Bosea vaviloviae: one gene and its partner. The protein of the gene in region 2 binds, or shares a complex with, the protein of the main gene of each other region. Links are inferred from orthologs where the notes say so. Each region holds a gene or a part of one and is shown on either strand. Other genes may lie near its edges.

Region 1 (3,510 bases), 3.7 Mb from region 2 along the record:
AGGCGGAGAGCCTCCTGAAATGGGTGCGCACCTCCAGGATGACATCCTCCGGAAGGACCGGGATCTGGCTTGCCAGCAGAGCGCAGACGCAGAACGGGGCGCTGGCGTCGGCGATGCAGGCTTGCCAATAGCTCACATAGGCGCGCAGCTGATCGGCAGAATTGGGGAACTGGCGTTCCAGATGGGCAATTCCAGCCTCGGCCTCTTCCCGATATCGCGCAATGAGCGTGCGCACGAGGTCGGATTTGCTGGGAAAATGGTGGTGAATGCTCGCGTTTCTAATGCCGACGACCTTTGCGATGTCGGCGTAGCTGAAGCCGTTATAGCCGCCCTCGATCAAGAGCGAGCGAGCGCAGCGCAGGATTTCATCAGAGGTTGTCGAGGGGCCGGCCATACCCGCTCATATACCTACTGGTAGGTAGGCCGTCAAGGTAGCGATGCCCGTCGCACAGGGCTTCACCCCGCCTTCTGCACAAAACTATCCAGCACCATCTTTCGCCCAGCCTTGTCGAAATCGACGGTCAGCTTGTTGCCGTCGACGCTGGCAACGGAGCCGGGGCCGAATTTGACGTGGAAGACGCGGGCACCAGGGTCGTAGGCCGATGAGCCGGTCGATTTGGCGGTGAGCTCGCCTTCGATCAGCATCGGGCCGCGCTGCCGGCCGGCGCCGAAGCTGCTTTGGCCGAAGCCGCGTCCGCCACTGTCGGAGAAGCCCGAGCCGCCGCCCGAGCCGGCCTTGGCCTTGTTCTCCTGGGCGCGCTGCCAGCCCGGCGTGTTGTAGCTCGAGCCGAAGCTCTCCATGCGGTCGAAGCGCGAGGCGCCGTAGCCGCCCTGGCTGTAATTGGAGGCGGCCTGGACGACCTCGACATGCTCTTCCGGCAATTCGTCGATGAAGCGGCTGGGTAGGCTGGATTGCCAGAGGCCGTGGATGCGGCGGTTCGAGGCGAAATAGAGTTTGAGCCGCTTGCGGGCCCGGGTCAGGCCGACATGGGCGAGGCGGCGTTCTTCTTCCAGCCCGGCGCGGCCGCTCTCGTCGAGCGCGCGCTGGTTGGGGAAGAGGCCTTCCTCCCAACCGGGCAAGAAGACGGTGTCGAACTCGAGCCCCTTGGCGCCGTGCAGCGTCATGATCGAGACGCGCTCGGCGGTCTCGCCGGAATCGGCGTCCATCACCAGCGAGACGTGTTCGAGGAAGGCCGGCAGATCGGGGAATTCGTCGAGCGAACGGACGAGTTCCTTGAGGTTTTCGAGCCGGCCGGCGGCATCGGCCGAGCGGTCCTTCTGCCACATCTCGGTATAGCCCGCTTCCTCCAGCACGAGCTCGGCGAGCTCGCCCTGGGGCATGTGCTCGGCCCTGGCCGACCAGCGGCCGAAGGCCTCGACCAGTTCGCGCAAGGCGGTTCTGGCCTTGGGCTTCAATTCGTCGCTCTCGACCACCATGCGGGCCGATTGCAGCAGCGAGACCTGGGATGCGCGGGCGTGGTTGTGCAGGATCTGGATGGTGGCGTCGCCGAGCCCTCGCTTGGGCACATTGACGATGCGCTCGAAGGCGAGGTCGTCGGTCGGCGAGACGACGCAGCGCAGATAGGCCATGGCGTCGCGGATTTCGGCGCGCTCATAGAAGCGCGGGCCGCCGATGACGCGATAAGGCAGGCCGAGATGGACGAAACGGTCCTCGATCTCGCGCATCTGCGCCGAGATGCGCACCAGGATCGCGATCTCGGAGAGGTTATGGCCGTTGCGCTGCAGGCTCTCGATCTCGTCGCCGATCAGCCTGGCTTCTTCCTGGCTGTCCCAGGCGCCGGTGATGGTGACCTTCTCGCCCTCGACATCCTCGGTCCGCAGCGTCTTGCCGAGCCGGCCCTCATTGCGGGCGATCAGCTTGGAGGCGGTGGCGAGGATATGCCCGGTCGAGCGGTAATTGCGCTCCAGCCGGACGACCGTGGCGCCGGGAAAGTCGTGCTCGAAGCGCAGGATGTTGTCGACCTCGGCGCCGCGCCAGCCATAGATCGACTGGTCGTCGTCGCCGACGCAGGCGATGTTGCGCCGGCCCTGGGCAAGCAGCCGCAGCCAGAGGTATTGGGCCGTGTTGGTGTCCTGATACTCGTCGACCAGGATGTAGCGGAAGCGCTCGTGATAGGTTGCGAGCACGTCGGGATTGTCGCGAAACAGCGTCAGGCAGTGCAGCAAGAGGTCGCCGAAATCGACGGCGTTCAGCGTCTTCAAGCGCTCCTGATAGGCGTGGTAGAGCGCGCCGCCCTTGCCATTGGCGAAGACCGCGGCCTCGCCGGGCGGGACATCCTTGGGCGCGAGGCCGCGATTCTTCCAGCTATCGATGAAGCCCGCCAGCATGCGGCCTGGCCAGCGCTTCTCGTCGATATCGGCGGCCGCGATCACCTGCTTCATCAGGCGGATCTGGTCGTCGGTGTCGAGGATGGTGAAGTCCGAGCGCAGCCCGAGCAGTTCGGCATGGCGGCGCAGCAGCTTGGCCGAGATCGAGTGGAAGGTGCCGAGCCACGGCATGCCTTCGGCGACCGAGCCGACGAGATGGGCGATACGCTCCTTCATCTCGCGCGCCGCCTTGTTGGTGAAGGTCACCGACAGGATCTGCGAGGGGTAGGCGCGATTGGTCGCGATGAGATGGGCGATGCGCGTGGTCAGCACGCGCGTCTTGCCGGTGCCGGCGCCGGCCAGCACGAGAACAGGGCCGTCCGTCGCCTCGACGGCGAGGCGCTGCTCCGGATTCAGGCCAGCGAGATAGCCGGCCGCAGGTGCAGCTGCGGCCCGCGCGGCGAGGCCGCCGGGGCGAGGCAAGGGGGCGGAGGTGGCGTTGTGGTCGGACAAGGTGCGCAGCGCTCGATCGTGATTCGTTCTGGCGTCAATATAGGGTGTTGTGCGGCGGATTGCTGGACAAGACGGATGGGCGTTGAATGCACCGTCGAATCCGTTGTCAGGATGCGTGCCGATGACCATGGACACTGCGCCCCGCTATTCCACCTATGAGGTCACGAACCAGGCCCCGCCCTTGGCCGACTACGACGCCTTCGCGGCCGATCCGGTGTTGCAGGTGGCGATATCGGCTTTTGCCGCGGATTGGGCCAGGGACCGCCTGCATGAGAGCGGGCGCTGCGTCGGCTCCGCCCGGGTGCAGGAACTGGCGCGGCTCGCCAACCGTTTCACGCCGGAGGCGCACACGCATGACCGCTTCGGCAATCGCATCGACCAGATCGCCTTCCATCCGGCCTGGCACGAGTTGATGGGCTTGACCATCGGCCAGGAGACGCATGCCTTGTGCTGGAACCGGCCGGGGCCGGGCGCGCAAGTCGCGCGCGCGGCGCTGCAATATCTCTGGTACGGCGCGGAAAGCGGGGTCTGCTGCCCGATCAGCATGACCTATTCGGCGATCCCGATCCTGAAGCAGGATGCGGCGCGCTGGGCGGAATGGGGCGCGCTCATCACCTCCAACGCCTATGACAGCCGGCAGGGGCCGGCCGCGACCAAGACTGGCCCGAC
Region 2 (3,689 bases):
CGTGGTCTTGCAATGCGCCGCGATCGGGTCGTCATCGGCATAGTTCTGCCGGACATAGAGCTCGAACCAGCCGTCGGGCCAGCCATTCAACAGCACGAGCGGGGCGATCCTGTCGCCGGTCTCCGGCAGGCCGGTGATCAGGAAGGCGTGGAAGCCGAAGCTGGCGAGCTTGTCGCGCAGTGAGGAGATGATCGTCTGCGGGTCGTTGAGACGCGTCAGCACATCGATGAAATCGAGCGCGTCTCGTCCGGTGTCGAAGTGTTGTCCCGACATGACGGTCCCCAATGGCCGCATTATAACCGTATTGTTGCAGCGCGTCTCGGGGAGTCAATGCCTTCAGCAAGACCGAGCCTTTAGGCGGGGCCGGCTCTGCGCGTAAGGCACGGAGGCGCGCCGCACGGCCATCTTCTCCTGCCATCTCCTGTCAGCTATGCGGCCTGCCATGCGCCTTGCCCTCTCGCGCTTGGGAGGCTTCCGTCCCATATTGCCGCCATGTCCAAAACTTCCGCCCCTGACGCCAAAACTTCCGCCCCTGACGCCAAGACGAAGCCCGCGAAGAAGCCGGCCAGCGCGCGCACGCCTAATTCCAAGGCCTCGCGCCAGGAATTGAAGCCGCTGGAAGGCTATCTCGCCGATCTGCTCAACCCGGCGATCAACCGCGGCAATGCGGTCCCGGGCGGCGCCGCCGGCTTCAGCGACCAACCGCAGGCCGGTTACGAGCCCGAGGCCCGGCCCGGCGACGGCGCTCCCAAGCGCAAGATCGGCAAGAAGGCCGATTCCGCCTTTGACGGCGTCGAGGGCGAGACCGCCGCGAGCCTGACGGCGCAGTCGCTGCAGACGCTGCTGGAGACCGGCAGCCCCTTCATCGATCCCGGCAAGGCCTGGACGCCGCATCGCCCGCCGCGCCCCGATAAATCCGAAGGCGGCATCCGCTTCCGGATGAATTCGGAATACGAGCCCGCCGGCGACCAGCCGACCGCGATCGCCGATCTCGTCGACGGCATCTCGCGCCAGGAGCGCGACCAGGTGCTCCTGGGCGTCACCGGCTCCGGCAAGACCTTCACCATGGCGCAAGTCATCGAGAAGACGCAGCGTCCCGCGCTGGTCCTGGCGCCGAACAAGACGCTGGCCGCGCAGCTCTATGGCGAGTTCAAGAGCTTCTTCCCCGACAACGCGGTCGAGTATTTCGTCTCCTATTACGACTACTACCAGCCCGAGGCCTATGTGCCGCGCTCGGACACCTTCATCGAGAAGGAAAGCTCGATCAACGAGCAGATCGACCGCATGCGCCACTCCGCCACGCGCTCGCTCTTGGAGCGCGACGACGTCATCATCGTCGCCTCGGTCTCGTGCATCTACGGTATCGGTTCGGTCGAGACCTATACGGCGATGACCTTCGGCATCAAGCTGGGCGAGAAGATCGAGCAGCGCCAGCTCATCGCCGATCTCGTCGCCCTGCAATACAAGCGCACCCTTGGCGATTTCGTCCGCGGCTCCTTCCGCGTGCGCGGCGATGTCATCGAACTCTTTCCGGCCCACTATGAGGACCGCGCCTGGCGCATCGGCCTGTTCGGCGACGAGGTCGAGCAGATCTCGGAGTTCGACCCGCTGACCGGCCAGAAGACCGCCGACCTCGAATTCGTCAAGGTCTACGGCAATTCGCACTACACCACGCCGCGCCCGACGCTGACTCAGGCCGTGAAGTCGATCAAGGAGGAGCTGCGGGGCCGCCTCGACGAGCTCAACAAGATGGGCCGCTATCTCGAGGCGCAGCGGCTCGACCAGCGCTGCACCTTCGACATCGAGATGATCGAGGCCACCGGCTCCTGCAACGGCATCGAGAATTATTCGCGCTATCTCACCGGCCGCAAGCCGGGCGAGCCGCCGCCGACCCTGTTCGAATACCTGCCCGACAATGCGCTGGTCTTCACCGATGAGAGCCATGTCACCGTGCCGCAGATCGGCGGCATGTATCGCGGCGACTTTCGGCGCAAGGCGACTTTGGCGGAATACGGCTTCCGCCTGCCCTCCTGCATGGATAACCGGCCGCTGCGTTTCGAGGAATGGGACGCGATGCGCCCGCAATCGGTGCATGTCTCGGCCACGCCGGGCAGCTGGGAGATGGACCGCACCGGCGGCGTCTTCACCGAGCAGGTCATCCGCCCGACCGGCCTGATCGACCCGCCGGTCGAGATCCGCCCGGCAAAACATCAGGTCGCCGACCTCCTGGACGAGATCAAGGAGGTCTCGGCCAAGGGCTACCGCACCCTGGTCACCGTGCTGACCAAGCGCATGGCGGAGGACCTGACCGAGTATCTCCACGAGAACGGCGTGCGTGTTCGCTACATGCACTCCGACATCGACACGATCGAGCGCATCGAGATTCTTCGCGATCTCCGCCTTGGAGCGTTTGATGTTCTCGTCGGCATCAACCTGCTGCGCGAGGGCCTCGACATTCCCGAATGCGGTTTCGTCGCCATTCTCGACGCCGACAAGGAGGGTTTCCTGCGCTCCGAGACCTCGTTGATCCAGACCATCGGCCGCGCCGCCCGCAATGTCGACGGCCGCGTCATCCTCTACGCAGACCACATCACCGGCTCGATGGAGCGGGCGATGGCCGAGACCTCGCGCCGCCGCGAGAAGCAGGAGGCCTACAACGCCGCCCACGGCATCACGCCGCAATCGATCAAGCGCGCCATCGGCGACATCCTGGGCTCGGTCTATGAGCGCGACCATGTCACGGTCGATGCCGGCATGGGCACGCCGGTCGCCGGCCACAACTTCAAGGCGGCCCTGGCCGATCTCGAAAAGCGCATGCGCGAAGCCGCCGCCGACCTCGAATTCGAGACCGCCGCGCGCCTGCGCGACGAGATCAAGCGCCTCCAGGCGACCGAGCTCGCCATCTCCGACGACCCGCTCGCCCGCCAGGGCGACGTCGAGGCCTCAGCCGGCAAATACAAGGGCGAGCGCAGCTACGGTGCCAACGCCAACCTGCCGACCCGGGCGCGCAAGCCGACCGATGCGGATATGGGGCCGCATAACTGGGGCGGCGGAGAAGCCAAGCCGGTCGCCCGCCCGAAGAAGCCGACGCTCGACGAGATGGGCCCAAGGCCGGATTCGCGGCCGCTGGGGGCGGGAGAGGGGAGGGGGAAGCGGCGGGGGAGGCGGTGAATGAGGTTAATTATTCGATGTAGTCTCGACAATGGCATCAACAAAAAAATTGAAACTTGGTGATATATTTCTATTTTTTTCAACTAATGGAGCTATATTGTCGGCCCAAACTGATTTCATCCTGCCTATTTCAACAAAATTTGTTTTTTTGAGAGCCTTTGCGCCGCCGGGATATACGACATCAGCGAGTTTCTCCCAAGTTCCACATATTGAGTCTTGTACATAGGTCGCAAGGATTGCCTTGTTGGCTTTGGGGTAAGCGGATAAAAGCGCTCGTTGGTCGCCCAATAACCACGCTTCACCTTCTTCAATGGCAAGGCAAATTTTGTATTTTGGGACGGGATGGCATACGTTAATTGAATTATTTATTTCCTTCAGAAAATCAACCATTACGCGATCGTCTAGATCGCAAACGATAAAAACAAATCGAACATAGTCATCAGAATCATCTTTAAAGGACGTTGCGTATCCTTGCATAAGACGTGGTAGCTGATCTAGTAATATCCGCTTGCTCGCAT

Evidence for each region. The genes of interacting proteins can lie anywhere in the genome.
Region 1: the proteins of uvrB (region 2) and BHK69_RS25040 are in contact, whole or in part, in a crystal structure (PDB 7EGT), measured with the Thermus thermophilus proteins. The link is inferred for Bosea vaviloviae from one-to-one orthologs. Residues at the interface, in WP_096411307.1 of Thermus thermophilus: Glu23, Leu25, Arg26, Asp27, Gly28, Glu29, Arg30, Phe31, Arg55, Glu326, Asp327, Phe328, Glu379, Ser382, Gln383, His398, Gly400, Arg401; in WP_096412145.1 of Thermus thermophilus: His654, Arg656, Phe657, Gln666, Asp668, Glu669, Lys680, Arg681, Leu682, Ser683, Lys685, Tyr686, Ala687.

The regions. Positions count from the first base shown.
Region 1 is NZ_CP017147.1:5,430,767-5,434,276, reverse strand. What follows is about bases 150-3,216. They hold BHK69_RS25040 (UvrD-helicase domain-containing protein), read right to left. Parts: upstream 2,842-3,216; coding sequence 457-2,841; downstream 150-456. Other genes in these bases: BHK69_RS25035 (acyl-CoA dehydrogenase family protein), read left to right, coding at 2,963-3,216; BHK69_RS25045 (TetR/AcrR family transcriptional regulator), read right to left, coding at 150-394. Outside these bases: more of BHK69_RS25045, read right to left, coding at 1-149; more of BHK69_RS25035, read left to right, coding at 3,217-3,510. UniProt on the Escherichia coli protein: A helicase with DNA-dependent ATPase activity. Unwinds DNA duplexes with 3'-5' polarity. Translocates on single-stranded DNA with 3'-5' polarity. Initiates unwinding more efficiently from a nicked substrate than double-stranded DNA.
Region 2 is NZ_CP017147.1:1,753,740-1,757,428, forward strand. The notes cover bases 126-3,371. They hold uvrB (excinuclease ABC subunit UvrB), read left to right. Parts: upstream 126-492; coding sequence 493-3,171; downstream 3,172-3,371. Other genes in these bases: BHK69_RS08185 (helix-turn-helix transcriptional regulator), read right to left, coding at 126-273; BHK69_RS31335 (hypothetical protein), read right to left, coding at 3,178-3,371. Also shown: more of BHK69_RS08185, read right to left, coding at 1-125; more of BHK69_RS31335, read right to left, coding at 3,372-3,689. UniProt on the Escherichia coli protein: The UvrABC repair system catalyzes the recognition and processing of DNA lesions. A damage recognition complex composed of 2 UvrA and 2 UvrB subunits scans DNA for abnormalities.